DNA from 4 places in the Vagococcus carniphilus genome. Region 2 is predicted to be linked to each of the others. Evidence: predicted binding sites of a transcription regulator. Region 2 holds the regulator's gene; each other region holds the start of a gene.
The links. Region 2 encodes NrdR, which represses ribonucleotide reductase genes. Its sites were predicted from a motif close to ACACNATATATNGTGT; they were not measured.
Positions count from the first base shown of each region.

Region 1: the regulator NrdR is predicted to act here: its motif matches at 6,262-6,277, upstream of nrdD (anaerobic ribonucleoside-triphosphate reductase).
Region 3: the regulator NrdR is predicted to act here: its motif matches at 1,736-1,751, upstream of nrdH (glutaredoxin-like protein NrdH).
Region 4: the regulator NrdR is predicted to act here: its motif matches at 6,634-6,649, upstream of H9L18_RS10355 (deoxynucleoside kinase).

Region 1 covers NZ_CP060720.1:2,662,243-2,670,119, forward strand. The annotation lists gene H9L18_RS12935 (CAP domain-containing protein) at 1-1,422, opposite strand, end outside; gene H9L18_RS12940 (CAP domain-containing protein) at 1,581-3,209, opposite strand; gene nrdG (anaerobic ribonucleoside-triphosphate reductase activating protein) at 3,356-3,934, opposite strand; gene nrdD (anaerobic ribonucleoside-triphosphate reductase) at 4,010-6,202, opposite strand; gene H9L18_RS12955 (TraX family protein) at 6,440-7,234, opposite strand; gene H9L18_RS12960 (MetQ/NlpA family ABC transporter substrate-binding protein) at 7,316-7,877, opposite strand, start outside.
Region 2 covers NZ_CP060720.1:1,784,395-1,792,271, forward strand. The annotation lists gene H9L18_RS08740 (YceD family protein) at 20-583, opposite strand; gene dnaI (primosomal protein DnaI) at 673-1,605, opposite strand; gene H9L18_RS08750 (replication initiation and membrane attachment family protein) at 1,605-3,029, opposite strand; gene nrdR (transcriptional regulator NrdR) at 3,047-3,511, opposite strand; gene coaE (dephospho-CoA kinase) at 3,748-4,359, opposite strand; gene mutM (DNA-formamidopyrimidine glycosylase) at 4,365-5,204, opposite strand; gene polA (DNA polymerase I) at 5,250-7,877, opposite strand, start outside.
Region 3 covers NZ_CP060720.1:2,632,807-2,640,683, forward strand. The annotation lists gene feoB (ferrous iron transport protein B) at 1-988, opposite strand, end outside; gene H9L18_RS12800 (FeoA family protein) at 988-1,464, opposite strand; gene nrdH (glutaredoxin-like protein NrdH) at 1,825-2,058, shown strand; gene nrdI (class Ib ribonucleoside-diphosphate reductase assembly flavoprotein NrdI) at 2,060-2,443, shown strand; gene nrdE (class 1b ribonucleoside-diphosphate reductase subunit alpha) at 2,424-4,586, shown strand; gene nrdF (class 1b ribonucleoside-diphosphate reductase subunit beta) at 4,605-5,567, shown strand; gene H9L18_RS12825 (GtrA family protein) at 5,577-6,089, opposite strand; gene H9L18_RS12830 (adaptor protein MecA) at 6,167-6,847, opposite strand; gene spxA (transcriptional regulator SpxA) at 7,006-7,404, opposite strand; gene trpS (tryptophan--tRNA ligase) at 7,769-7,877, shown strand, end outside.
Region 4 covers NZ_CP060720.1:2,102,381-2,110,257, forward strand. The annotation lists gene H9L18_RS10315 (glycoside hydrolase family 13 protein) at 1-105, opposite strand, end outside; gene H9L18_RS10320 (carbohydrate ABC transporter permease) at 126-977, opposite strand; gene H9L18_RS10325 (carbohydrate ABC transporter permease) at 974-1,846, opposite strand; gene H9L18_RS10330 (ABC transporter substrate-binding protein) at 1,858-3,111, opposite strand; gene H9L18_RS10335 (LacI family DNA-binding transcriptional regulator) at 3,237-4,262, opposite strand; gene H9L18_RS10340 (TetR/AcrR family transcriptional regulator C-terminal domain-containing protein) at 4,399-4,947, shown strand; gene H9L18_RS10345 (DUF5692 family protein) at 5,073-5,987, shown strand; gene H9L18_RS10350 (cupin domain-containing protein) at 6,032-6,517, opposite strand; gene H9L18_RS10355 (deoxynucleoside kinase) at 6,667-7,311, shown strand; gene H9L18_RS10360 (hypothetical protein) at 7,363-7,680, opposite strand; RNA gene ffs (signal recognition particle sRNA small type) at 7,774-7,858, opposite strand.

The sequences.
Region 1 (7,877 bases), 880 kb from region 2:
TAAACCAATATTACTAACATCAATTCCAGCTTCTTCTAACGAAGTGCCTATATCACTACCATCTGGTCTTTCATGTTCAAATAGTATTTTTAACTCTCTTGCTCGGTAATTTGCAGCAGTATCAAACGGACTCATACGTCTTAAATCATGAATACCTTGTTTACGTCGTTCATTATTAACTAAGCGCAACATTTCTGTTTGAGCCTTTTTCACTTCCGCCGCTGATAATTCAACAGTTGGTTTAGAAGCATTTTTGGTCGCACCTGCGTTAATATAACCTCTCCATAATCCTAAATCGTCATATAATGAATAATAAGTCGAACCATTAAAATGTTCATAGCGACCTCTTGCTTGGAGTACTTGGTTTTTCAAGTTCTCTGAAGTTCCTCTAAAATCAAATTTAAAATTATCCCATAGATCATAATTATCTTTAGTTACTCTTACATAACGACCATCTGAAATATAAGGGCCTTCAGCTTTTGTTTTGGTTACAGCATTTGAATTTAGATAACCATACCAGTTTCCTTTATTATCAAAGATTGAATAATAAGTTGAACCATTAAAATGTTCGTAACGTCCTCTTGCTTTAAGCACTTTACCATACAATTTAGTAGTATTATTTTTTTTCTTCCAGCCAAAATTTTGCCAAGTATCATAGTTTTTCTTAGTTATTTTAATATAACTACCATCGTTGATGTAATTTCCTTGAGCGTTTGTTTTAGAGGTTGCACTCGCATTTAAATAGCCATGCCATTTTCCTTTATTATCATATAATGAATAATAAGTTGAGCCATTAAAATGTTCGTAGCGGCCTTTTGCTCTTAACACTTTTCCAAACAATGAGCTAGATTTTCCTTTTTTCTTCCACTCAAAATTTTGCCATAAATCATAGTTTTTACTTTTTATCGTAACATAACTGCCATCACTAATATAATTTCCTTGAGCAGATACTTTTTTAGTCGCTCCTGCATTAAGGTAACCTTGCCAAACATCTTTATGATCATATAAAGAATAATAAGTTGCTCCATTGGAATGTTCATAACGACCTTTTGCTTTTAAAATTTGTTGATAAAAATTTGTTGAATTATTCTTAGTTTGCCAATTAAAACTACCCCACATATCATAGTTTTTCTTAACAATCTGAACATAGCTACCATCGCTAATGTAGTCGCCCTGTGGTAGTTTTTTCTCCTGAATCGGTGCTGAAGCTTTTAGTTTAGAGAAATTTTCTGTCGACTCTTCTGTTAATTCTGATGATTCTTTTGTACTTTCTACAACTTCTTGAGAAACTTCTGTTTTGCTTATTTCTGCAGTCGTTAGTGTTTCAGACGAACTTACTTCTTCTGCACTAGAAATAGTTGTGCTAGCTAACCCAAACAAACCTAGAACCGATAAAAATGTGACTAATTTGGTCTTTTTCATTTTGAATAACGTCCTTTCTTTTTTCCAACAAACTTTTTATACATTTTTATTATACACTATTATGAATTAACTATTTACAACTTTCAAAAAACTAATAAATTAAAACAAAAAACTAAGTATGAAAAATTAATTCATACTTAGTTTCAAACTTTTTTATTTTACCAAACAACAACAAAAGTTTGGATACCATAAAGCATTCCCTGAGATACATAGAAACCAAATCCTGCATAATTACAGTATTCATTTAGCATCATTTCTTTATGTTTCTTAGAATTAGACCATTGTTTAAATAATAAATTGGCCATCTTCTTACCATCATTTTTCTTATCTCTGATGTCATTATTATAAGCGCTGTTTTCACCAAATCCAAAACTTGTTACATCCACACCAGCTTCTTTAATAGCTGTTAATGAATCTGTTCCATCTGGTCGTTTATTATCAAATTTTTGTTTTAATTCTCTTGCGCGATAGTTTGCAGCTTTATCAAAAGCGTCGTCTCTTTTTAATTCAGCTACACCATTTTTACGTCGTTCATTATTAACCAAACGTAACATTTCAGCTTGAGCTTTTTTCACTTCAGATGCTGATAACTCAACATTTTGTTTATATGATTTAGTCGTTGCTCCTGCATTTACATAACCTCTCCATAAACCTAAGTCATCATATAATGAATAATATGTTGAGCCATTAAAGTGTTCATAACGACCTCTTACTTGTAATGTCTGACCTTTTAAGTTAGTTGAAGTTCCTCTTTGATTAAACTTAAAGTCTCTCCATAACTGATAATTATTTTTAGCTATTTTAACATAGCGACCATCTTTAATATAAGGTCCTTCAGCAGTTGTTTTAGAAACTGCATTCGCATTTAAATAACCACACCATCTGTCTTTATTATCAAACATAGAATAGTAAACTGAGCCATTGAAGTGTTCATAGCGACCTTTTGCTTTTAAAATTTTACCATAATAACTATTAGTATTTGCTTTTTTCTTCCAGCCGAAGTTTTGCCACATATCATAGTTCTTTTTGGAAACTTTGACATAACTTCCATCATTTATATAGTCACCTTGGACTTTTGTTTTTGACACAGCAGCAGCACTTAAGTAACCTTGCCATTTACCTTTGTTATCAAAAATTGAATAATAGGTTGAACCATTAAAATGTTCATAACGTCCTCTTGCTTTTAATACTTTTCCTTTTAATGAATTAGCACTGCCTCTTTTTTTCCAATTAAAATCTTGCCATGTACTGTAATTTCCATTTTTTATTTTTATATAACTACCATCTTTAATGTATTCACCTTGAGCTGCTACTTTTTTTGTTGCTTTTGCGTTAATATAGCCTCTCCACACATTATCTTTATCATAAACAGTGTAATAAGTTGAGCCATTTGAATGCTCATAACGACCTTTAGCTTTTAATATCTGTTGATAAAAATCTGTTGAATTATTTTTGGGTTGCCACTCAAAACTTCCCCACATATCATAATTCTTTTTCATGATTTTTACATAACTACCATCACTAATATAATCACCTTGAGGTAATTTTTTAGCAGGTTCTGGCACAGCTGCTTTCATTTTTGCTACATCTTCCACAGAATCTGCTGTTTCTGTCGATTCTTGAGTACTTTCTACCGTTTCTTTTTCTACTGACGAACTAACTTCAATCGTACTTTCAACAGTATTTTTTTCGCTAGATGTTACCTCCTCAGCATTAGAAAGCGTCGCACTAGCCAAACCAAACAACCCAATAACAGATACCAACGTTGCTATATTTCTCTTTTTCATCCTTAACCAACTTCCTTTCTTATAGTTGTAAACCTTTTCACAATTACAATTATACACTAATTAGTTTTATTTGTTTATAAAACATTTAAAAATAACATAATGGAATCAAAAAAAATAAGAACCGTCTTAAATAGACGATCCTTATTCTAATCATAATATCTTTCTTTATCCAGGCATTTTTCCCAAATAACCACTTCTTGTTTTTCTAAAGATTTTTGAACATCAATAATACGTTGATTGCTACTACCTCTAAACTGTAACGTCAAATCACGTCTACTTAATTCAAAGCGACCATCTACCAAAACATCTATTTTAGATAATAAATCTAATTTATCTTCTGTTTCTAATAGTAATTCTTCAAAAGTATAACCAGACCATGACCAAATATCTTTAGACTGACCAAACTCATCTCTAAAGCGATTAACAATTTTCAAACAGACTTGTGTATTTAAAAAAGGTTCTCCTCCTAAAAGAGTCAACCCTTGAACTGATTCATGGTTTAAATCTTGGAAGATTTGATCTTCCAACTCTTGCGTGAAAGGTGTACCATAATTAAAATTTTGAATTGCTTTATTAAAGCACCCTTCGCAAGCAAATAAACAGCCACTCACGTAAATGCTACATCTTACTCCTTCACCATCAACAAACATGAAAGGTTTGTAATCAGCAATATAGCCTTTACTCCATTTTTCAGCAGTCCATTCTTTTGGTTTAGGATTTTTCATCTTATCGTCTCCTAAATGAAAGAGGATATGGTAAAAGTTTTAACTCTTTTACCACACCCCACTCTTCATTAAATTTTATTTCATATGTTTAACACGAGAAGAAATTTCTTTGTGGCGACCATGAACCATTGGACGAGCTTGTGGATTACCTAAATAACCACACGTTCTCTTCACTACGTCACATGTTTTAGGATCATTATTACCACATTGTGGACATTCAAATCCTCGCTCTGTTGGGTTAAAATCACCTTCAAAATCACATTCGTAACAATGATCAATTGGTGTATTTGTTCCAAGATATCCTACTTTATCATATGAATAATCCCAAACAGCTTCTAATGCTTTTCTATTTTGTTGTAGTACTGGATATTCACAATAATGGATGAAACCACCCGAACAATATTGTGGATAATCTTTTTCAAAATCCAGTTTTTCAAAAGGTGTTGGATTTTTTCTAACATCATAATGATAACTATTTGTATAATATTCTTTATCTGTAATATTTTCAATTTCGCCAAACTTTTCGCGGTCAATTCGGCAGAAACGGTCTGTCAAACTCTCACTTGGTGTTGAGTACACACTAAAATGATAGCCATATTCATTTCCCCAGTCATCTGCATGACCTTTAAGGGAACGTAAAATATCTAATGTAAATTCTTTGGCTTCAGGATTATTTTCCCATTCGCCACCATAGAAACTAGCTGCTACTTCATAAAGACCAATATAGCCTAACGAAACAGTGGCACGTTTATTTTTAAATAACTCATCAACTGAGTCTGTCTTCTTCAATCTATCACCAAAAGCGCCATACATATAAAGAATAGGTGCATTTGCTGGTGTTGCTTCTTTACAACGATCAATTCTAAAGACTAAAGCATCTTTCATTGTACGTAATCTCTCTTCAAGAAGTGACCAGAATTTTTCTTTGTCACCATTAGCTTCTAAAGCGACACGAGGTAAGTTTAAAGTCACAACACCTAAATTCATACGTCCTGCATTTACTTCTTCACCATTTTCATTTTTCCAGCCCTGTAAGAAAGAACGACATCCCATTGGTACTTTAAAACTACCTGTTAAATCAACAATTTTGTCGTAATTTAAAATATCTGGATACATTCTCTTAGTAGCACACTCTAAAGCAAGTTCTTTAATATCGTAATTTGGGTCAGTCACTTTATGGTTAACACCGTCTTTAATTGAAAAAATTAGTTTAGGGAAAATAGCTGTTCGATGTTCTTCCCCTAACCCTTTAATACGGTTTAAGAAGATAGCTCTTTGAATTTCTCTTTCAAACCAATTTGTCCCAAGTCCAAATCCTAATGAAGTAAATGGTGTTTGCCCATTTGAGGTAAACAAAGTATTGATTTCATATTCTAAGCTTTGCATAGCATCAAAAATATCTTTTTGTGTTTTAGATTTTGCATAAGCATCATGACGGCTTTCATCTTCAATCCACTCTTTTGCATCTTCTAAATGTTTAAAATAATTTTTTTCAGCAAATGGTGCTAAAAATTCATCAATTCGATCTGCAGAACAACCACCATATTGACTTGAAGCAACGTTTGCAATTATTTGAGAAATTTGTGCAGTTGCTGTTTGAATCGATTTCGGTGCTTCTACTTCTGCATTTCCAATTTTAAACCCATTATTCAACATACCTTTAAAGTCGATTAAACAACAATTAGTCATCGGTGAATATGGATGGTAATCTAAGTCATGGTAATGAATATCTCCTTTTTGATGGGCATTAGCCACATGAGGAGGTAACAGTTTCAAACCAATTGATTTTCCTACAATCCCTGCTGTTAAATCTCGTTGCGTATTAAAAACATCACTATCTTTATTCGCATTTTCATTAACTAGTTGGCTGTCTTTATTTAGCAGTTTTCCGATAGTGAAATTAATATCTGTTGCACGACTTCTTTCAAAGTCACGACTTGTACGATAATTAATATACTCTTCTGCTAGTTTATACTCTTGGTTGTCAAGTAAGATATGCTCAACAATATTTTGAATTTCGTAAATTTTCACATTATGATTAAATCGTTGGATAATTTCTTCAATGACTAAATCAACTAATTCTTCGATTCTAGCTTCAGAATGAGGTTGAACTGCTCCATTTATTTTCTTTTCAGCTTTTAATAAGGCATTAGTAATTTTAACTTCATTAAATCTTACTACTCGGCCATCACGCTTGATCACTTGGATATTGTTCAAATCAGAACTATTCTCTGTTAAATCTGCCCTTTTTTCGTTGATTTCAATCATCTTACTCAGTCTCCTTTTGTTTCATTCTAGTATATGATAGCTTAATTATTTCAGTTTTTCAACTACATATAGTGTTAAATATTTTATAAAAAACTATTGACAACTATATATAGTAGATAGATTACGCTTTCTTAATTATTTTCATAAGGAATTTTTTTATTATTTCACATTTCTTAAAAAGTTCTCATATTCACATTTAAAGTAAAAAAAGAGTCCCGATTTCTCAGGAACTCTTTCTTAATGATTATAAATAATAGAAGCAATGATATAAAGAAGCCAAATATGAGCTGGATAAAAAATATAAAAGAAAGATCTCATGCCTCGACCTTTTTCTCCGTTATAAAGAAGAATTGGTATAACTGAAAATACCATCATCCACTGCGTATTTGACGTAAATGCTGCACTTGGATTTCCTAAAAGGAAGATAAGAGCCACAACACCAATTGCTAAACACTGCCATTTTTTATTTTTTCTTAACAAATACATCACAGGTATCAAATAGACCATTACACTATTTTCAGCAAATAAGGTAGCAGGGAAAACTCTTGCTATAGATAATAGAAACATATTTCCACTTGTCATTCCCACTAATGGAATAACTGAAAAAATAATTGGACACAATAGACAAGCCAAACCAATCAACAATGATTTACCTTGTTTTGTTTCTTTAAATCTAACCAAACTGTCAATTCCATACATAGCTAAAACGCCGACAAATAAGTCAGTAAAGATATTATTAGCTAATGCCATATTTCCTAAAGTAAAGACCTTTTGCACCAAACTAGAGCCAATATTCATTAGCCAAAATCCCATTAATAATCTAAATAAATATTTTTCTTTATTTCTTGTATGACTAAATCCTTCTACACTAATAAAGAAGAATAATGTAGCTACGGGACGTCCAAACCAATCAAGCCAACCTGGTGCTCCCATAAGTGAAAACATTTGATGTATATGATCAATAAACATAAAAACGATACCTAGTATTTTTAAATCAAATGTCGTTAATCCTTTTTTACCACTTAACTCCATTTACCTCACACTCCTTAACTTTGTTCATTTTAATCTTTTTTATCCAAAAAATATACGAACAAAATTGTAAGGTAAATGTCACTAAAATGCCGGAACTAACGTATCACTGTGTTCTTTTTCTAAAAATTCTTTCACAGCTTGACTAGTCATTGCTTTTTTAAGTGCTTTAATTTCCTCTGAATCTTGATTGTCTTCTCTTGCTACCAAACTAATCGCAAAACGTTCATCCACTGTTTTTTCTAAAAATAGAGCATCTGCTGGTTTCAAGCCAATTTTTGCAATGTAAGTAGGATAGTTATACACAAGTGCTACTTCTTTTTCGTTATATGCTTCTGCTAAATTTAGTAAATCAACTGACATAAACTCTAAATTTTTATCATTTTTCTCAATATCTTTAAGAGTTCCCTCAAAACCAACACCCTCTTTTAACGTAATAAGACCTTGGTCGTTTAACATAGCCAATGCTCGACCTTCATTTGATACATCATTAGGGATAGCTACCTTAGCACCTTCTGGTATGTCTTTAATATCTTTATAGTCTTTTGAATAAAAACCTACTTTGGCGTTATAAATTTTTTGTATAGCTACTAAATTCGCTTTTTTCTCTTGATTAAATTTTTGCATATAAGGCTCATGTTGTGCA
Region 2 (7,877 bases):
GAACACATATATTCCAATCTTACTCTTCGTCGTCTGTTACAAGTAACTCAGACAATTTCGCAAGACGAGGATCAATCGTTTGTTCTGAATCTTGAATTGGAGAAGTTTCCATATCATCTTCAGAAAGGACTTGCCAAAAATCACCTTTTGGAAGTTCGGTTGAATTTTGTTCTTCCTTAGTTAGCACTTGTAGTGGTAGGTTGAGTAGAATATAATCTTCTACTGCTTCTGTTAAATCAATTAAATCCTTTTCTAAAGGCATAATCAATTGTTTATCCTCTTCACTAACATCTACTAATGCGTTAATTTGTGCCTCTGTCATGTACTCTTCATCTATTGTTAACGATAAAGGTAAATCAACAGGTTCTAACGAACGAGATGACGGTAATGTGATCACCGTATTAACAACCATATGAGCAAGATAACCAGTTGAATCAACTTGAATAAATCCGTTAACGTCAACTTTTTTCAAACTCAAAATAGAAGGTTCTCTTGATTTTAAAGATTCTTCTAAATCAATTGTTTCTTCAAATGTTATTTGACTATTTCTGTATTTGTTTAACTCAGCCAAAGCCCACTTCATTTTACCACCCCTTAAGCAACAAAAATAATTATACTAGTCTCGTTTTCCTTTGTCAATCAGTTTTTCATTTGTTTTCAAGAAAGAAATAATTAATTAGACAGTCTTCTGTTTTCACCAATCATATTGATTTCTTTTGTTAGATATCGGACTCTTTCCATGATTCTTTTCGCTTTTAACGGTTCTTCCTCACCACGCTGAGTCACACTTAAATGCTCTCTTTCTAACTGTTTCATATCAAAATTAGAAGAAAAGAAAGTAGGTAACTGCTCTTGCATACGATATTGTAAAATAACACCTAAAATATCATCTCTGACCCAGCTACTCATGGAATCAGCCCCAATATCATCAATCATTAAGATTGGAGCTCGTTTTACAGCCTCTAACTTCTCTCCAACTGTATCTTTTTGAATGGATTGTTTCATCTCAACAGCAAATGTTGGGAAATGAACTAAAGTTGTTTGAAATCCTTTTTCAGCTAACGTATTGGCAATCGCTCCAAGTAAGTAAGTTTTCCCAACTCCAAATGTGCCTTGAAGATAAAGACCTTGATGGAACCCCTTAGGATTATCTTCAAACTCATCAATAAATTTGACAGCTTCTTGAAAAGCTTCAATTCGTTCTGTTGTTAGTTCTAATTTATCTAGTCTTGCCTCTCTAATATCTTTAGGCATGTCCATTGCTTTAACTCGGTTTCTGATAATAGCTTGTTCTTGCTTTTGAATTAAGTTCTCAGTTGGAACATAAGTGACGTCAATGTAGTGAAAGTTCATAAACAAACGAGGTTCATATCCTGGTGCAATCATGGAAGCATCTTTTAACTCATATTTTTTCTTTTCTTGGACAAATTCATAAAGTTTCGCATAACTTTTCACAATATCATCATCAGTTAATTGCTCACGATGTTCAGTGATAAATTCTTGTACATCTTTATCTTGCATCACTTCTTCCATAAGCTTATCTAATTTACTTGTTAAGTTCTTTGACTTTAATGTTCTATCTAAGCCCTTGCCAATATTTTCCATTACTTCTCACCTTCTTTAGGTTTGTTTGTTAGCTTATTAAGCTGTTCAGCAAAGAAAGCTTCTTCTTCTTTTGAAAGTCTTGTTTCTTTTCTGTTTGATTCATCCTTTGCCCATTCAGGAAGTGTTTCTTTTCTATTATTGCTTCTATTACTATAAGTATTATTTTTTGTTTTATTCTTAGGCTTTTCACGCTCTTTTTGAAGTTCTTTTACTTGCGTTAAAGCATCTTCTGGCGAAAAAATCTTTTTTTGAGCCCAATCGTTAGCAATTGTCATCATCATATTTTGGTTGATTGAAGCTTTATTTTGAACAACTAGTGTGTAATGGATCAACACATTTAAAACAGAATCCGGTAAATTAGATTGTGTTTTTAGCTTTTCAATCGTCCATCTCTCATTATCACTGACAAAGCCACCTTTTTGCGTCTTTATCGCCTTTAAAAAGATTAAAGGAGGTGTAGTATCACAAGCTATGATTACCTCAATCTCAGCATCAGAAAAACCTGTTAAACGTAAAGTATTTTTTCTTAATTGGTCTTTTTCTGTCTCTGTTAATCTAAGTTCTGACTTATTTTGAATGGCTGCTGTTGATTGTTCTTGTTTCTTTCGACTATGATAACCCTTATAAATTAATTGCTTGAAGTCTTTTTCAATAACTCGATTAGTCACATAATCTACTGATTGTTTCACGTAATCAAACATCTCAAGTTCATTGATTCCATATAATTGATGAAATAGCTCAATAGTACGTTTTAGTTCTTTTTCTATTTGTTCTTCATCGATGTGTAAATTTTCGATTAAGCTATTAAAGAAAATCCAATCAAAGCTCTTAGTTACTAATGGAATCTTTTCGTTTTCTTTTTTTAACGTTACATTTTGTTTAATCTCTTCTAATTCATTTTCATGACTTGCTAAGTGTGTTGAATTGAAATTAAACACATCTACAAAAGTTTTTGTCACCTCGAGATAATCTTCCATATCTCTTCTTTTAAAGTTAAAGTATTCACTTAATGATTCTACTTCTTTGAATCCTAATTTTTCAATTAATAATAAAGATAAAATATCATCATGCAGAAAAACACTTGGTTCAAGTGGTTGTTGTATTTCATAAATAAAGTGATTTTCTTGATCTAACTTTTTGACAAATGACTTTAACAAACCTACTGCTTCTAATTTTTCTCTTGCAGCATAAAAACTTGGTATCCCAATATTTAGCTGATTAAGCAAGACACTATGCATTTGAGTCTCTTTTTTAGAGCTAATTTTTTCCATAATAAGTAATGTATTTAAAAGCCCTATAGCATCGGTACCGACAATCGGTTGATACAACATATTTAGCACCATATAATCCATTTCTGAAATATATTGTGTTTTAATGACTGAAAATTTATCTTTCGGTTTTAAATGCTCCCATGCTTCACTCAAAGGTACCGCTCACTTTCTTATTCTCTGTTTTCTTTATCAATAACTTCTTGTAATTCTTCCAAGAAAACACTCATATCTTTAAATTGACGATAAACACTGGCAAACCGGATATAAGCAATTTCATCTAGGTTAACTAAATCTTCCATAACAAATTCACCAATCATTGTCGTAGATACTTCATTTTCTCCTAATGCTCTGATTCTATTTTCTACATTGTCAACAATTTGTTCCATCTTTTCCATTGGAACTGGTCGTTTTTCTGCAGAACGAACAAGACCTCTTAATACCTTATCTCGATTAAATTCTTCTCTTGCTCCATTTTTCTTAACGACTAAAAGAGGGGTTACTTCTACTCTTTCAAATGTTGTAAATCTAAATCCACAGTCTTCACATTCTCTTCTTCTTCTGATAGCTCTTCCATCATCAGCAGGTCGACTATCCACTACTCTGGAACCATTAAAATGACATTTTGGACATTGCATCTGCTTCACCTCATCTATTTTTACAGTATTTACTGAAAATCATTTCATTAATAGAGATATTATAACATGTAATAAGGAGAAAGGTATAGTCTGATTACTGTTTAGCCAAAAACAAAGAGACCAGGCGTACAAATCCTTGTCTCTTTTTAATCAGCTTAAATTTTTAAATCGGCCACTTCATCTGTTTAGTGTAAACAAACAGAAAATGGTCCATAATCAAAATAGTAAAATCTAGTTTAATTTGAAAATCTAGTTTCTTTAAAAATATCTAACCATCTATCAACTTGTAACTTAGTATTTTCGATTGTTCCTTCATTATCAATGATAACATCTGATAAAAGAGCTTTATCAACGATTGGCATTTGACTATTAATTCTTGCTAACGCTTGCTCTTCAGAAATATTATCTCTTAGCGTAAGCCTTGATAATTGTGTTTTTTGACTAACGAAAACAGTCATTATTTCATCACATTTTGATTCATAACTTGCCTCAAATAAAAGAGGAATATCCATTATGATCAGCTCATGATGTTCTCTTTTTAGTCTTTCAAGTTCTTCATCCATTTTCAATTCAATTTCTTGTCGTAGAATATTATCTAAAATTTCTCTTTCCTTATCATCATTAAAGATAATTTCTCCTAATTTTTTCCGATCCAACTCTCGTTCTTCTGTCAAAATTGATGAACCAAAGTGAGCGATAATCTTAGACAAACCTGGAGTTCGAGGTTTTACCACTTCCCTAGCAATAGCGTCTGCATCAACTACTGGAATACCTTTTTCTTTAAAACATTGACTCACTGCACTTTTTCCAGATGAAATGCCACCTGTTAAACCCAAAATAAAACACATAATACTTATCCTTTCCTAACTCTATAAATTTGACACATTGGACAATAATGAGTTCCTCGCTGAGCTACTTTCTTTTTCAATATCTCATGACCACACCTAGGACAACTTTCTCCATTTTGACCATAAACAAGAAGTGATACTTGAAAATTACCAGCATCCCCTAATGCATTCTTATATGATCTAATCGTCGTCCCACCAGCTTCTACTGCTTCTCCTAACACATTAATAATTGCTTGATGAAGTCGTTTGACCTCTTCCTTAGTTAACGTATTACCTTCTTGTTCAGGGTGAATCTCAGCTCTAAATAATGCCTCGTCCACATAAATATTTCCAAGACCTGTTACTAGAGTTTGATCTAGTAACAAAGGTTTAATTGCTTTTTTTCGTTTTTTTAATTGTTCTTCAAAATCATCTAATAAAAATAGTTCTTTTACAGGTTCAGGTCCAAGTTTTTTTAAACCTTTATACTCATGAGCTGTATCTTTTTCCAACAAGACAAATCTCCCAAATTTCCTCACATCTAAATAACGAAGTTCAGTGCCATCATTAAATTTAAAAATTACATGGGTATGTTTCATGATTGGATCACTTTGCTGATGGTATTCAAACTTACCTTCCATTCTCAAATGACTAATCATATCAAAGTGAGTTAGTTTAAAAATTAGGTACTTGCCACGTCGTTCTATTTCTTCTATGGTTTCTCCCATTAGATTAAGTTTAAACTCATCTATGTTTGAATGGTCAATAATTCGAGGCCAAAAGACTTCTACTTTAACTATTTTTTTCTTTCGAACAAGATTTTCTAACCCTTTTCTTACTGTTTCTACTTCTGGTAATTCTGGCATAACAAAACTCCTTATACTAAACGAATTTGATTAGTAAATTCATTATTATTTGGCTTCATACCAAGTATTTCCAACACTGCTATCTGCTTTTAAAGGTACACTTAATTGAACAGCGTTTTCCATTGTTTCTTCTACAATTTGTTGTAAACGTGGAATTTCTGATTTAGGAGCTTCAAAAACTAACTCATCATGCACTTGAAGAAGCATTGTTGCTTCCATTTTTTCATCTTTTAGTTTTTGATCAATTTGAATCATAGCAATTTTTAGAATATCAGCCGCACTACCTTGGATAGGTGTATTAATAGCTGTTCTTTCTGCAAAGCTTCTGATGTTAAAGTTTCTAGCATTAATATCAGGTAAGTATCTTCTTCTATGATAAAGAGTCTCTACATAACCTTTATCTTTAGCTTCTCTAACTACTTGTTCCATATAATCTTTAACGCCTGGATATTTTTCAAAGTAAGTATCAATAAATGTTTGAGCGTCTTGACGAGAAATACCTAGGTTCTGAGATAAACCATAATCACTTATACCATAAACAATTCCAAAGTTCACCGCTTTTGCTTGGCGTCTTAAATTACCATCTACATCTTCTTCCTTTTCAACACCAAATACCCTCATTGCTGTACTGGCATGAATATCTTGACCTTCAATAAAGGCTGCTTTTAAATGTTCGTCATCTGAAATGTGAGCTAAGACTCTTAACTCAATTTGCGAATAGTCAGAAGAGAATAATTGCCAATCTGCATTTCTAGGAACAAAGGCTTCTCTTATTTTTCGACCTTCTTCTAATCTAATTGGAATATTTTGCAGATTAGGATCAACTGAACTTAATCGTCCTGTCTGCGTCAATGTTTGAACGTATCTTGTATGAATTTTATTATCTTCAAAAATAACTTTTAGTAAGCCTTCAACATACGTTGATTGTATTTTAGCAATTTGACGATAAGTTAAAATATCATCAATAATAGGATTTTCACCTTGTAGTTTTTCTAAAACATCAACAGCAGTAGAATAACCTGTTTTAGTTTTCTTGATAACAGGTAAGCCCATTTTTTCAAAAAGGATAACACCTAATTGTTTTGGTGAATTTAAGTTAAATTCTTCTCCTGCAGCTTCGTATACTTTTTGCTCTATTTCGTTTAATCTTTTAGCAAATTCACCTTTCATCTCTTGTAAGCGACTTGCGTTAACTGTAATTCCTTCAATCTCCATCTCGCCTAAAATATGGGCTAATGGCAATTCTATCTCATTAAATAAATCAAGTTGATTTTTACTTTCCAACTCTTCCATTAATGGTTCGTATAAGAAATCAATAGCATGAATCTTCCTTGCTAAATGCTCAAACATCTCTGATTCATTTTCAGGTAACCCTTTTTTAGCTCCCTTACCATAAACAGCCTCATCTCGGTCAACATCATAATAATTAAATTTTTGCGCAATTTCAGCAATATCTTCGCTATTATTAGTTGAATCAATTAGATAAGAAGCTAACAGTGTATCAAATTTTACACCTTTTAAGCTTAAACCAAAGCGATTTAAAGCAACTTCAGTACGTTTTGTATCAAATACTTTTTTAGTCATATCTTCATTTTTAAGCCACTCAATAAATAATGGTTCTTCAAATAAATCAAGATTAGTTGATACATAGCAATTTTCAGCATTTCCAAATGCAAAACCAACAACCTCAGACGTGTGATAGTTCTCATCTAGCATCTCTACATAAAGTGATAAATCAGTTTGGAACATCTCTTTTGTTAAAGAATCAATGACTTCATAATGAATTTCTTTTTTGTCTTCATTATCAGCAGTCACTAAACTTGAATCCAATTTATTTAAAAATGAATTAAAATCCATTTCCTTATAAAAAGGAACTAAGACATCAAGATTTTTTCCATCAAAACCTAATTCATCCACCTTAATATCAATTGGTGCATCAATATTAATAGTTGCTAATTTTTTACTCATTAACGCTATTTCTTTTTCATTAATAAGATTTTCTTTCATTTTACTTTTTTTCATTGAATCTATATTTTCATAGACGCCTTCTACCGTATCATACTCTTTTAATAATTTAATAGCTGTTTTTTCACCAATCTTAGTCACTCCAGGAATATTGTCAGACTGGTCTCCTGCTAGTCCCTTCATATCAATTATCTGATTTGGAACTAATCCATATTTTTCCATAATATGCTCTGGTGTATAAGATTCAATTTCACTAACACCTTTAACGGTAACATCAACACGGATATTGTCAGAAGCTAATTGAGTTAAATCTTTATCTCCAGATAAAACAACTACATCAAATTTTTCTTTATCAGCTTGAGTTGCTAATGTGCCAATAATATCATCTGCTTCATAATTTTCTAGTTCATAATGCTTCATTCCTAAACCTTCAATTAAATCTCTTAAATAAGGCATTTGCTCTTTAAATTCACTTGGTGTTTTTGCTCTTCCTGCTTTATAATCTTCGTAAAAAGAATGTCTAAAAGTTGTTTTTCCTGCATCAAAAGCAACTAACACATGAGTTGGCTTTTCTCTTTCTAAAACATTTTCCAACATATTATGTACTGCATATAAGGCATTCGTATGTAAACCACTTTGATTTTTAAAACGCTCCAAAGATTGATACAATGCAAAGAAACCTCTAAAAGCAATACTATTTCCATCAAT
Region 3 (7,877 bases), 850 kb from region 2:
AGTAGTGCGTTACTTGATTAGGGATCATTTCTCCAAATAAAACATCATTGACCCAGTCTGTTCCCATAGTTCCAACTGTTTGAATTGATAAGTAGTAAACTGCCCACATAATACCAGCAAAAATAGGCAATGAGAGCCACTTATTCGTCACTATACGGTCAATTTTGTCACTTGCCGTTAAATGTAAGTCTTTTGATTTAATCGTGCTCAGAGCGACTAATTGAGCGATAAAATCATAGCGTTCATTGATGATAATACTCTCACTATCATCTCCCATGATTTTTTCAGTCATTTGAATGATTTCCTCAATTTCTTTATGAATCTCTTCAGTAATAGTTGTCATTTCTAAAACTTTGACATCTCTTTCAAAAAACTTAATCGAAAACCAACGTAATTGATGAGCTGGTACGTATTTATTAATCAATTGACTAATTTCTTCTAAAGCTACTTCTAAACGATCATCATATAGAGGATAATTATCCGATGTTGTTATCGCTCCTCTTTCATGACTTAGCTCTTCTTTTATTTTTTTTAAGCCTAATTTTTTAACAACACTTATTGGATAAACCGGAACTCCAAGCCCATAAGCTAATTTTTCGCAATTAATAATAGTGCCTTCTTTTTTGACAACATCCATCATATTGACACTCACCATCATCGGAATACCTGTTTCCAGAAGTTGAGTTGTTAAATAAAGGTTTCTCTCTAAGTTAGTTCCATCCACAATATTTAGTAGTTGATGAGGGTGTTCCTGTAGTAAATAATCTCTTGCAACAACTTCTTCTGGTGTATAAGGTGATAAAGAATAAATACCAGGTAAATCCTGCAATACAACATGACTATCTTCTTTTAAACGTCCACTTTTTCTTTCTACTGTTACACCAGGCCAGTTACCAACAGATTGATTAGCACCTGTTAACTCATTAAACAAACTTGTTTTCCCACTATTTGGGTTACCAACTAAAGCAATATGTTTTTCTGTCTCCATTAGCTAATCTCTCTTTCTACTAAAATTAGTTCTGCTTCTTTCTTTCTTAAGGTCAAACTATAGTTACGAACTGTAATTTCAATTGGATCTCCTAAAGGAGCATACTTCTTCACTTCAATTCTTGTTCCTTTAGTTAATCCCATATCCATTAATCTTCTTTTCAAAGCACCTGTTCCTAATATTTTCACGACTTGAGCTGAGTCTCCAACACCCAACTGGTCCATTGACTCTAGCATTGATTCATGAACTGTGCTTTTTTCCACCACTTGAATACCACGAGCAATTTCTTCATCTAAACCAATTCTTGTCCCTTTAAAAACAACAATAATCGGTTGACCAACTTGTTTTGATACTATATATAGATCTACTCCACTCACTAATCCTAAGTTTCTTAAATGACGCTCATAATTTTTAGATCCCCTAAACTCCTGAAACTGATATATGTGATTCATTTTACAATTGGTGACATTCTCCATCATTAAGTCTCCTTTTAATCAGCACTTTTAGAATGATACTGATAACCATTCTCATTAATTATCATTCTAAATCCATCCTTAGCTTGAGTCAACAACTAATTGTGAATATTAACACATTTCATAAAAATTGATTTAACAACGCTTTTTTTCAGAAAATAATCATTTCTAAATTCATTTCAACTTTTTTTAATTTGAAAAGGTAAATGAAAGCTTGATAATATTGTTTTGTGAAATACTTAATCACAAAAGATTGTGCTTACATAAAAATAAGCCACTATATCTTGTGTTTTTACGTTGACATTTTTCTATAAAAAGCTATACTAATATTTATAGAAATCAACAAAAAATGGAGTGAGAATAATGAAAACAATTACTTTATATACAAAAGATAACTGCCCACAATGTAAAATGACTAAAAAATTCTTGGCAGATAAAAACTTAAACTTTGAAGAAATCAACATTGATAATGAACCACAATATATAGATACTCTAAAAGAACAAGGCTTTAGAAGTGTTCCAGTTATTACAACTGCAGATGAAAGAGTGACTATTGTAGGTTTCAGACCAGATCAACTAAGAACGTTGGCTGTTTAATATGAAGTTAGTCTTTTTTTCTTTAACCGGGCAAACAAGACGATTCATCAAAAAACTAGACCTCTCTACACCTGCCCATGAAATCGATCCAAATAATCCATTTCATGAATTGAACGAACCTTACATTCTAATCGTTCCTACTTATGACGCTGAAGTCACAGAAGTAGTGAACGATTTTATTGAGTATAAGAGTAATCAAGACAACCTGTTAGCTGTCGCAGGTGGAGGAAATCGTAACTTTGCAGATTTATTTATTTTTACTGCTAAAGATATTGCAAGAGACTATGATGTCCCACTTGTCTTTAGTTTTGAATTTAATGGAACACCTGAAGATGTAGAAAATTTTAAGAAAGTAGTGAGTGAAATTGAGTCTAAAAGACCTTAAAGACGTAACTTATTTTGAATTAAATAATGAAATTAACAGGCCAGTAAACGATCAAATCCCTTTATATAAGGATAAAGAAGCTTTAGCTGCTTTCTTTAATGAGAATGTAGAACCAAATACTAAAACTTTCTCTTCTATTGAAGAAAAATTAAACTATTTAATAGAAGAAGAATATATTGAAGCAGAATTCATTAGTAAATACTCTATTGAATTTATCGAATCTTTATATACTTATCTTGATGAACAACACTTTACTTTCAAATCATTTATGGCAGCTTACAAATTTTATTCTCAATATGCCTTAAAAACAAATGACGGAAGTGCTTATTTAGAAAGGTATGAAGACAGAGTAGCTTTCAATGCTCTTTATTTTGCAGACGGCAATGAAGAATTAGCTATGGATTTAGCTGAAGAAATGATCTATCAACGTTATCAACCAGCAACACCTTCCTTTTTAAACGCTGGTCGTAAACGCCGCGGAGAACTAGTTTCTTGTTTCTTAGTCCAAGTAACAGATGATATGAATAGTATTGGTAGAACGGTTAATAGTGCTCTACAATTATCTCGTATCGGTGGTGGTGTTGGGATTACACTTTCAAACTTACGTGAAGCAGGCTCACCTATCAAAGGTTTTGAAGGAGCAGCAAGTGGTGTTGTTCCTGTTATGAAATTATTCGAAGATAGTTTTAGTTACAGTAATCAATTAGGTCAAAGACAAGGTGCTGGTGTGGTTTACTTAAACGTATTCCATCCAGATATTGAAATGTTCCTTTCTACTAAAAAAGAAAATGCAGACGAAAAAATTCGTGTCAAAACTCTTTCTTTAGGATTAGTTGTTCCTGATAAATTTTACGAATTAGCTCGTAAAAACGAAGATATGTATTTATTTAGTCCTTATAGTGTTGAGCGTGAGTATGGCGTGCCATTTTCTTACATCGACATCACAAAAGAATACGATAATTTAGTGAAAAATCCTAATATTCGTAAACAAAAAATTAGTGCCCGTTACTTAGAAAATGAAATCAGTAAACTGCAACAAGAATCAGGTTATCCATATATCATTAATATTGATACAGCTAACCGTTCTAACCCAGTTTATGGAAAAATTATTATGAGTAACTTATGTTCAGAAATTTTACAAGTACAAGAACCATCAATGATTAATGATCGTCAAGAATACGAAGAATTAGGAACTGATATTTCTTGTAACTTAGGCTCTACTAACATTGTTAACTTAATGGATAGCCCTAACTTTGGTAAATCTGTTCGTGCAATGACTCGTGCCTTAACTTATATTACAGATGCATCTGATATCGAAGTAGTGCCTTCTATTCAAAACGGAAATCATTTAAATCATACCATTGGTTTAGGTGCTATGGGCTTACATACTTATTTTGCTAAAAACCAAATGGAATATGGTTCTGAAGAATCTTTAGAATTTACTGATATTTACTTCATGTTATTAAACTACTGGACTTTAGTAGAAAGTAACAATATTGCAAAAGAAAGAAAAGAATCTTTCTATCAATTTGAAAAATCAGATTATGCGAATGGTTCATATTTTGATTCTTATATTAATGAACCAATCTTACCAACTTCAGATAAAATCAAAGAATTATTCACAGGAATTGAGATTCCTTCTGCTGAAGACTGGACTCGTCTAAAAGAAAATATTCAAACATTTGGTTTATATCACCAAAATCGATTAGCGGTGGCACCAAATGGATCTATTTCATATATCAATGATACAAGTGCAAGTATTCATCCAATCACTCGTCTTGTTGAAGAACGTCAAGAAAAGAAAATTGGAAAAATCTATTACCCAGCACCTCATCTTTCAAATGAAAGCATGCCATATTACACATCAGCTTATGACATGGATATGAGAAAAGTCATTGATGTTTACGCAACGGCACAAAAACACATCGACCAAGGAATGAGTTTAACGTTATTCATGCGTTCTGAAATGCCAGAAGGTCTTTACGAATGGAAAAAAGATACAACCAAACAAACAACACGTGATTTAAACATTCTACGTCACTATGCTTTCCATAAAGGTGTTAAATCAATTTATTACGTTAGAACCTTTACAGATGATGCTGAGGAAATCGGTAGCAATCAATGTGAAAGCTGCGTTATTTAATAAGGGAGGAAAATCACTGTGACAAATAGTTATTACAAGGCAATCAACTGGAATGCCATTGAAGACATTATTGATAAATCAACTTGGGAAAAACTAACGGAACAATTCTGGTTAGACACACGAATCCCCTTATCAAATGATTTAGATGATTGGCGTACCCTTTCAGAAGATGAAAAAGAAAATATTGGTTTAGTTTTTGGCGGCTTAACTTTACTTGATACAATTCAATCAGAAAGTGCTATTGATGCCCTAAGACCAGATGTTAGAACTCCTCATGAAGAGGCTGTTTTAAATAATATTCAGTTTATGGAATCTGTTCACGCGAAAAGCTATTCTTCTATCTTTAGTACATTAAATACTAAAGCTGAAATTGAAGAAATCTTTGAATGGACTAATACAAACGAATACTTACAAAAAAAAGCAGAAATCATTAACGAAATCTACTTAAATGGTAATCACTTACAAAAGAAAGTAGCTAGTGTTTATGCTGAAACTTTCCTTTTCTATTCAGGATTTTATGCACCTCTTTACTACTTAGGAAACAATAAATTAGCTAATGTGGCAGAAATTATTAAATTAATTATTCGTGATGAGTCTGTTCACGGAACTTACATTGGTTACAAATTCCAAGTTGGATTTAATGAATTATCTGAAAAAGAACAAGAAGAAACAAAAGACTGGATGTATGATTTACTCTTTACTCTTTATGAGAATGAAGAAAAGTACACTGAGCTTTTATATGATAAATTAGGCTGGACAGAAGAAGTAAAAACATTCCTTCGCTACAATGCCAACAAAGCATTAATGAACTTAGGGATGGATCCACTGTTTCCTGATACAGCAAATGATGTTAACCCAATCGTTATGAACGGATTATCGACTGGAACAAGTAACCACGACTTCTTCTCTCAAGTAGGTAACGGCTACTTACTTGGAACAGTTGAAGCAATGAACGATGATGATTATTTAATCGGTATGTAAAAAAAAGAGCTAAGAAGCAATTGCTTCTTGGCTCTTTTGTATTTTAAAGACGATTTTTTTTGAGAAAAAGTAATTAATAATAGTTGCTAACACTTGAGATATGACAGTGAAAATAAATTCATTTAATAACTTCTCACTTCCAATAAATCTAGCAAACATTGGATTAGCAAAAAAAGCATTTTGATAGTTAATATACCGAAGCCCCAAATGATTAATCCAAAATCTTCCATATTTATCCACAAAAAAGAAAGCTATCCCTAAATCAAGTAAAAATACTAAAGCACGACCAATACAGAACTCAAAAAATTGATGGCATGCTTTTTTAAAACCTGTTCCTGTATTTTTGAAAACAAAAAACTTATTCGCAAAAAAAGAAAAAACGATGGCGCAAATTTGACCAACAATAACAGGTATTAAAACACTATCTGTTAAGCCTTTTGATGTAAATCTAGCAAAGAAATAAATGAACGTTCCTGTTGTCCCTGCGATTGTATACAATAAAAACTCTTTTCTATTGATCAAATTTCTCACCCTCTTTCTTCAAATAAAGAAAGGGAATGTCTAAGAAACATTCCCCGACTCGTTCTTTTATTTTCTTGTTACTTAAAGTAATATCTTGTTAACTCTAACGCATTTCGATCCATGATGATTTCACCATATTCATCTAAAATATCTGTTGTCACATTTGTTTTACTAGTATACTCATATAATTGAGCCATATCATTTTTCACTTGTGCTTCATTGTTTTCTTCGGTGAAAAAAGAAACTCTTAAAAAGTATTCATCTTTAAACTTATAAAGATAACTGAAGACATTTTGTAATTGGATATTTTTAGCTAATGTAATCATCGTTTCAAAATATTCTAATCTGAAGATTGTTTCAAAAACATTGTTTAAACTTTCTCCTAAAAAATCAATTTCTTCATCTAAGACATCTTCTTTTAGTTTGCCATTTCCTGCAATATGTTCTTTTAGAAAATCTGTAAAGCCATCTCCTAAAACATTATCTTGCATCATGTTTAAATTATCATCATCATTCATCGGTAGATTTTTACTAATGAATAATTCTAGTCCGTCATGATTGGGTAGCACTTGGAAAGTTACAGAATCTGTCTCTTGAAATTGTTCGTCCACATCTACTTCTTCTAAAATACTGTAGAAAAAACTTTCTATCTGTTTTTGATTACCAAGCAAGTCTAAAAAAGTAACTCCTCTTTCAGCCAAGTCGTCATTTCCAATTGAAACACGAATGGTATTCTCATTAATCCTCTCCATCTCCATCTCGCTACACCTCGTTTCTCTTAATTTTATCTTTAGCCTTATTGTATCGGAAAAAATTAAAAAGTAAAGTAAACGCTACTCTTTAATAGAAACAAACGAAAAAACAGCATGTTCGATATCGTTTTATCAACATGCTGAAGTTTATATAAATAATCTACTTAGATACCTGCCATCATTTGAGCATGTTTTAATTCAATTGCTCTGACTTCTCTTGGTAAGAATCGACGAATTTCATCCTCGTTAAATCCAACTTGAAGGCGTTTTTCATCTACCATAATTGGGCGACGTAACAATCCTGGATTTTCTTGAACTAACTTCAATAACGTAGGAAGCGATAGTTCATCCAAATCAACGTCCAACTTTTGAAATACTTTAGAACGAGTAGAAATTATCTCTTCTGTTCCATCCTCAGTCATGCGCAAAATCTCAATTAGCTCATCTTGAGTTAGAGGTTCCGAGAAAATATTTCTTTCGACAAATGGAATTTGGTGCTCTTGTAGCCAAGCTCTTGCTTTTCGACATGATGTGCAACTAGGTGAAGTATATAATTTCAACATACGATTCACTTCCTTTCAAAATTAACAGACTAACAGTTTTTATTCGCTGTTTTTGACTTTAAGTTAATTATACTATAACACTTTCTAAAATACTAGATTTTTTTTAATTTTTTTTGCAAAAAACGTCTATTTTATAGTCGTGTAAAACCTTGTCATATCCACGTTTCCGATACTGTAGTTAATTCTTAATACATTATTTACAAATAATTCACAATTAAGAAAAAAAATGAAACAGCTATGAGATGTGTACTACCGATTTTAAGTAAGCTGTACTAAACTCCCATGTTCTATGATGATTTTCTGTCTTTATCTGACTTTTTTAGTATAATGTACTTATGACAAATTTAAAAAGGTGGAATAATTCATGGAAGTAATTTTTTCTGGTATCCAACCAAGTGGTATTCCCACTATCGGAAACTATATCGGAGCAATGAAGCAATTTGTTGATTTGCAAAAAGAATACAAATGCTATT
Region 4 (7,877 bases), 320 kb from region 2:
ACCTCTTAAATCTCCCACTCCATTTCCTGTTGTATCTTGAAAACTTCTTGGATAAATTTGATATAAAACGGCTGATTGCCACCATTTATTTTGTTTAACTGTCATTTTGATTCCTCCGATTGATTTTATTTAACCGCACCATCTGTTACACCAGCGATAATCCATTTTTGGAAAAAGATATAAATTAATAATACTGGTAAAATAACTAATAAGTATGATGCAAATGCTAAATTATATTGAGTTGAAAATTGCCCTTGAAAAATATACTGAGATAATTGAAGGGTTTGTTGTTCCGGTTTACTTAAAAAGATTAATGGCATTAGAAAGTCGTTCCATGTCCACATAAAACTTAAAATAGCAACCGTCGCATGAACTGGTTTTAACATTGGAAAAATAACGTAATAAAAAACTTGAAACGGAGAAGCTCCGTCCATCTCTGCTGCTTCATCCATTGCTACAGGGATTTTCTTAATGAAACCAGTATACAAGAAAGTATTCATTGGCAAACCAAAAATAATATATAAAAAGGTAATACCTGCTAAATTATCTAAATTAAACATAGAAGCTTGTTTTACTAAAGGTAACATAATTACGTTAAAAGGAATAAACATCGCACTAATAAAATAATAATATAGCGCATTAAAAAACTTAGAAGTCGAACGTTTTCTAGTAATAGCGTAAGCCGCTAAACTATTTGTTAGGATTGTAAAAACAAGATTAATACTTGTAATAATTAATGTGTTTTTAAATTTTTCAGGATAGTTAGTTAACTTCCAAGCTTCTGAGAAATTACTCCAATTAAATGTTGTTGGCCATTTTAAAATATTATCCATCTGACTTGGATCTTTTAGAGCTATCATCAAAGTCATATAAAGCGGACCAAAAATAGTAAAGATAGCTAAAGCCATTAATAAAATAGTTAGCGACCAGTTAGTTGACCCGTTTGCTTTTTTTAAAATATTCTTTTTACCTATCATCCCATATTCGCCTCTCTTTTCTCTAAAATTCTAAGTTGAACAATAGAAATAATCACTACTACTAAGAATAAGACGACTGAGTTAGCTGATTGATAAGCAAATTGTCCTCCCGTAAATCCTTTTTTATAAATTAAAAGAGAAATAGATGTCGTTGATGTACCTGGTCCTCCACCTGTCATAGCAACAATTTGATCAAATGCCATTAAAAAACCTTTTGCTGATAACACCATATTAATCGTGAAAAATGGAGCTAAAAGAGGGAAAGTTATCTTTCTGAATAAAGTAAAACCACTAGCTCCATCTAAATCAGCTGCCTCGTAAATATCTTGATCCACTGTCTGCAAACCAGATAAATAAATCAATGTTGTAAATGCTAAAGATTGCCAGACCGTTACAAAAACAATTCCCATCCAAGCGTTTTCTGTCCCTAAAATATTAACACTTAATGCTTCAATGCCTGCACCTATTCCAAATTCTGGAACTAAATGAGCAAATACAAAGTTAAAAATAAAACCAATAATCAATGTTCCTAACATATAAGGCAAGAAATAAACGGCCTTTAGAAACTTTTGAAACTTAATTTTTGCATTAAGACCAATTGCTAGAAACAAACCAATTATATTAACAAGTACCGTAGAAATAATAGCGAATTTAAATGTAAATAAATAACTATTTAAAATATCCTTATCTTGAAACATATGTAAATAATTTCTTAATCCAACAAACTCCCAGTCTCCATAACCTCTCCAATTGGTAAAACTATAAAAAATACCTTGTAAAAAAGGAATTGTATGGAAAATAAAGAACAAAATAGCAACTGGTATTACCATGCAGTAAAAGGCTGGATGGATCTTTTTAGATTTTCTCATCGCGACTCCCCCTAATCGATGTTTGCAGCATCATATGCTTCATCCATTTTCTTTAGTGTGTTTTTAATATTTTTATCTGTTTGATTTTTGCCTTTAGCTTCTTCTAAAGCAAACTCTGATAGTAAAGGCGGTAAATCATATCCATTAGGTAAAAAGTGATCGATAAAATCGTTAACTTTACCCGCTTCAATCATTGGACTAATGCCACTTAAAGTAGGATCAGTTTGTTTGATTCCCTTTTGTGCTGAAAAAGCAAATTGTTGATCAACATAACGTTGAGCCTGTTCTTTTTCTAGTAAAAACTCAATAAAATCTTTAGCTTCTTTTTGATTTTTGGTATCTTTACCAATCATTAACATCACATCCACACCACTAGTTACCTTGTTTTTAGCAACATCGTTACTAGCTGGTAACGCAAAAATATTAACTTTCATTTCTGGATTAGCTTTTTGAACTTCAGGAATTGCCCATGTTCCATTAATTAACATAGCAGCTTTGCCTTTAGCAAACGCCTGAGTTCCATCTGCATACCCAGTTCCCATCGCATCCTTTTGAGTATAGGTCATCACTTCAGATAATTTCTCTAAAGGCTCAACCCAGCCCTTACTTAGAGTTGCTTTATTCTCTTTTCTTTTTTCCATTAAACTTTCATCAGCTAAAATACCTGATAATGGATTAAAGACTGACGACAATGTCCAAGCATCTTTATAAGTTGCTTCAATAGGTGTTATATCTTTAGACTCGAAAAATTGACATATTTTAATAAACTCATCCCATGTTTTAGGTGTTTCTATTTGGTATTTTTCAAATAGTTCTTTGTTATAAATGACACCTGAAGCATTAGTTGCATAGGGTACGCCATATAATTTAGTTTTATCTTTTTGTAAATCTTGAGTAATTTCTTTGTAGGCAGGAACGATATTATCAACAAATTTTTCCTTAGATAAATCTTCAAGCATTCCCACATTAGCCAGCTCTGTATATGTGATATCTCCCCCATAGGAAATAATATTAGGAATATCATTTTTGACTAGCCTTGTTCTAAGAACCGTTCCAGCATCTGGTGGTGAACTAAGAACAATATCAATATCGGGATTTTTTTCTTCGTACTCATCAATAAAAGTTTGCATAATTTGTTGATTTTCTGACTTATTATTAAATACTTCAAGAGTAACCTTTGAAGTATTTTCTTTTGAGCTACATCCCATCAATGAAAATAAACCAATACCTAAAACTACTTTAAGTAACTTTTTTCTCGTTTTCATTTGTTTTCCCCTTTCAGGTGTTTCGCAACACCTAAAGATAAAAAATATAAGTGTTCCGCAACACCTGCATAAAATATAGCATCCTTTTTTTTGAGAGTCAAGATAAAAGTGAAACGTTTTCACTTTTATCTTAACGTCTTAACTGACTCTCCCTCAACTAAATTAGTCTTTACTTCCACTTTTTCAATGATATTGTTTTTAGAGTCAATTCCTTTTAAAAGAAGGTAAATAATTTGTTCTGCTTTTTCAGAGACATCTTGATGCATACTCGTAATCTGAGGAGTTGCATATTTAGAGTACGGTGTCCCATCAAAACTAACAATCGAAATATCTCTAGGAACAAGTATGCCTTTTTTATAAAATTCAGAAACAATCTGGACAGCTAATAAGTCTGAAGAACAAAACAAGGCTGTAAATTCTTTAATAGAGGGTTCTAATATTTCAGAAACAAAATTTTTGTAATTCTTGTAGGTTGGCGAAATAGCAATAAAATTAGCCTTTAATCCTACTTCCTTCATTGCCTGTCTCACACCTTCAGAACGCTCAAAATCTACCCCTCTCCATGTATCAGATGACGTTCCTTTTGCTGTAAAGGCAATTCTTTCATGTCCTTTTTGAAGTAAATATTTAGTCATTTGGTAAGCACCATTTCTATCATCAATACCTACATTCAAAAATGGTGTTTGCTTGTCAGTTGCATATGAATCTAAGAAAACAATTGGAACAGAAATCCTTTCTTGCCATTTTAAAATATCATTTGAAGAAGTACCCGAAACAATTAATCCTTCTAAGTTCCACATATCAACTAATTTAGCACCTTCATCAAAATTTGACACGCGATGAAACATCATAAAATAACCTGCTTTTTTTATTTTGGATTCTAGAGCTTGGATCAATTCACCGTGATACGGATTATCAAAAAAGTCTTCAGTAACAGCCTCAGTATCCTGAATAATCATACCAATAATACGAGAACCGTGATTCGCTAAAAGCCTTGCTCCCATATTAGCAGCGTAATTTAATTCTTCTAGAGCGTTTTTTACTTTTAATTTGGTTTCAGGTGATACTTTATTATCTCGACCATGAATCACATTAGATACAGTAGTTGGACTCACTCCTGTATGCTTTGCAATGTCTTTGATTGTTGCCATTTTCTCCCCTCCTTTGTCTTAACTTTTAATCGTAGTTTAGCAGTTTTAATACTGGATTACAATTTTTGATAAATACCTTTGTTATCTAGTCTTTAACACTTTATAATGGAGTAGAGAATTAACAAGGAGAGTTTGTATGAACCTAACAAAAAAAGCATTATCCCAAGCTTTAAAAACATTAATGGGACAAATCCCTTTTGAAAAGATAACTATTAATGACGTAACAAATGAAGCAGGTGTTTCTAGAAATACTTTTTACTATCATTTTTCTGATATTAACGATCTACTCAGCTGGACTTTTGATAACGAAATTGTTAACGGACTTGAATCATACGAAGACCTAGAAACATGGAAAGATGGTCTTCTAAGTGTACTTAACTATACCGAAGAAAATCGAAAATTTTGTTTAAATACGTTTCATTCTATTAATCGTGATCAACTAGAAATCTTTCTATATGACATCACTTATGGCATGTTAATTTCTATTATGGATCAATCTTATGATGAAAAGATTTTAAAAAAAGAACTGAAATTGCAAATTGCCGATTTTTATGGTCGTGGGATTGTGGCTCAAGTTATTCACTGGCTAACTACTCGTTTAAAAGAACCAAAAGATGATTTAATTACTCGTATCGAAGCTGTTACTAAAGGAACTATTGAGTTAATTGTCCAAAATCAGGACTAAATTTTGGACAATTGGGATCTTCTGCCCAAAATTTGGACAAATATTTTATTTTGTTTATTTTAATTCTTTCTAAAATTCGTATGATGAACATGTAACATTTATATAAATTTTAGGGGGAATTAATTATGTTTTTCTTTGAAAGCATGCCTTGGTATTCAGTTGCCATGTGGTTTGTCGTTGTCGGTGGTTTAATGTTGATGAACGAACTTGCTAGATCAAACAAATGGGTTGCACTTATTTTATTTACTGCATTACCACTATTTTTAACTATTTTTGTTTGGCCAACAACAGCAGGTGCAGGTAGTAGTACAGGAACTTGGTTCCACTGGGTTAAAGTTTACTCAGCTCTTGCCGGTTGTTTAGGATTCTTAGCATTAAGATTTATCAAAGGTGCTCAAGACAAAAAATGGATGATGGCTTTTCCAGCATTTATTTTAGCTCTTAACATCATGGAAGCTGTTATCCGTGATTTCCAAGTTTATTCTTTACACGGAATGGTAGACGGCGTATTCATGAACGGTGGCGTATGGAACATCATGAACGGTGTTGCTGGTATTTTAAATATCTTAACTATTTCTGGTTGGTTCGGTATTCAAATTAGTAAAGACAAACAAAAAGATATGGTTTGGGCCGATCAAATGTGGTTCTGGATTATTGCTTATGATGTTTGGAACTTTGCTTATGTTTACAACTGTGTATCTGACCACTCATTCTATGCAGGTCTTGGTTTATTAATGTCATGTACTATCCCAGCATTCTTTATCAAAAAAGGAGCTTGGTTACAACATCGTGCTCAAACATTAGCATTTTGGATGATGTTTACAATGACATTCCCAGCATTCGTTGGAGAATCTAAATTTGCTGTTCAAAGCTCTCATAGTAGTACAGCATTATTCGTTTTAAGTTTCCTTGCGTTAGCTATTAACGTGGCAGTATTTGTTTACCACATCTACCGCATCAAAACTCAAAAGAAAAATGTTCTTAAAGACGAAGTTTACGCTGGTCTTAAATCATTTGAAGAAGTTAAACAAAACAATTAATACTAAAAACGAGATTGTGATATCAAAAATCACAATCTCGTTTTTTATATTTTTTCCAATGTTAATTTATCAATAATCATTTCATGTTCTGGGAATTTCTCTAAAAGTTCTTTTTTAGTAAATAATTTAAAATCAGTGAAATCAAATCCCGGTATAACAGCACAACTAACTAAGGCATAATCTTTATCAACTGTTGAACCAAAAATAGTTCCTTTTGGGACAGTATAATGAAGTCTTTCTCCTTTAGAAATATCTTTACCTATTTTAATTTGTTCATAGTGCCCATCTTCAAAAATGCAATGAACAGTTAACGGTTCACCATCATGATAGTACCAGATCTCATCCACGGTCAATTGATGAAAGTGAGAAGGACTTTCTGTTGTTAATAGAAAATAAATACTCGTATATAATTTTCTTTCCTGATTATTTCTAACAACTGTTTCTTCTGATTCTTCTGTTCTTAGGTAATAGCCACCTTCAGGATGTTTTTCTAATTGTAACGTATCAATCCATTCTTGTTGTGATTTCATTTAACCCTCTCCTTCTTTTCTTAAGTATACAAAAGAATAATGAGAATTCAAACAACTTTTTGTCTTTCTCTTGAAATACTATATGATGTATATTATTATACTTTATGTACTTATTAACACTATATATAGTTAAGGGGTTTAAGGAGGAAATGAGTGTGATTGTATTAGCAGGCACGATTGGAGCAGGTAAAACCAGTCTATCAAAAATGATTGCCAAAGAATTAGGTAGTGATGTATTTTATGAGAGTGTGGAGAATAATGATATTTTGCCACTATTTTATGAGGATCCAGAAAAATACTCTTTTCTACTACAAATCTATTTTTTAAATAAACGATTCAAAAGTATCAAAGAAGCACTTGCACATGATAATAATGTATTAGATAGATCGATTTATGAAGACTCCCTTTTATTTCATTTGAATGCTGATTTAGGTCGGGCTTCAAAGCAAGAAGTGGAAGTTTATGACGAACTATTAAAAAATATGATGGAAGAACTACCATACGCTTCTCATAAAAAACAGCCAGATTTATTAGTTCACATCAAAGTTTCTTTTGAAACAATGCTAGAAAGAATTGAAAAAAGAAATCGTCCCTTTGAACAATTGACTTTTGATCCTGGACTTTATGACTATTATAAAGAGTTAAATAGTCGATATGATCAATGGTTTGCAGATTATGATGAAAGTCCAAAAATTCAAGTTGACGGAGATCAATACAATTTTGTAGAAGATGAAAACGCTGCTGAGCAAGTAATTCAAGATGTTTTAAAAGAATTGAATAAAATTAGAGATTAAAAATAAAAAAACTCGTCAGCTACTTTTCAAGGTAAATGATGGGTTTTTATGTTATTGATTAATTTGTTCGAATCTAATAACGAGTTCTTCTAGCTTGTCTTCTAAAAAGACTACATTATCTTCTTTTCGATAAACGAGCTGCGTTGGTGAGGTTGCCATATCAATCAATTTAACTGGAATAAACGAACCGTCTACCTCCTCAATTGTTATCCGAGGATGGACTACCGAAGCCCCACACGCATCAGGTAATAAATAAGCTATTTCTTTTTGTTTGTCATCAAGAGAACGAATACGATAATAACCATCTACAAAAAATTGTTTCTCGTTACCAAACAGTATCTCTAACTGTTTTATTCTTTGAATATCCATAAACTTCATCTCCTTAAAACGATTATTGATTTAAATTACTTCCTTTTCTATTTTAGGGTAAAAAAAATAGGCACTAGGCCTTGATATAATTATATTTATTCAGACACATGGCGGCACCTACTTAGTGCTGCTTCCTTCCAGATCTGACACGCTTCGTAAGCCCACCATTGTCCTAGCCTTGCGGCAAATATCATTAT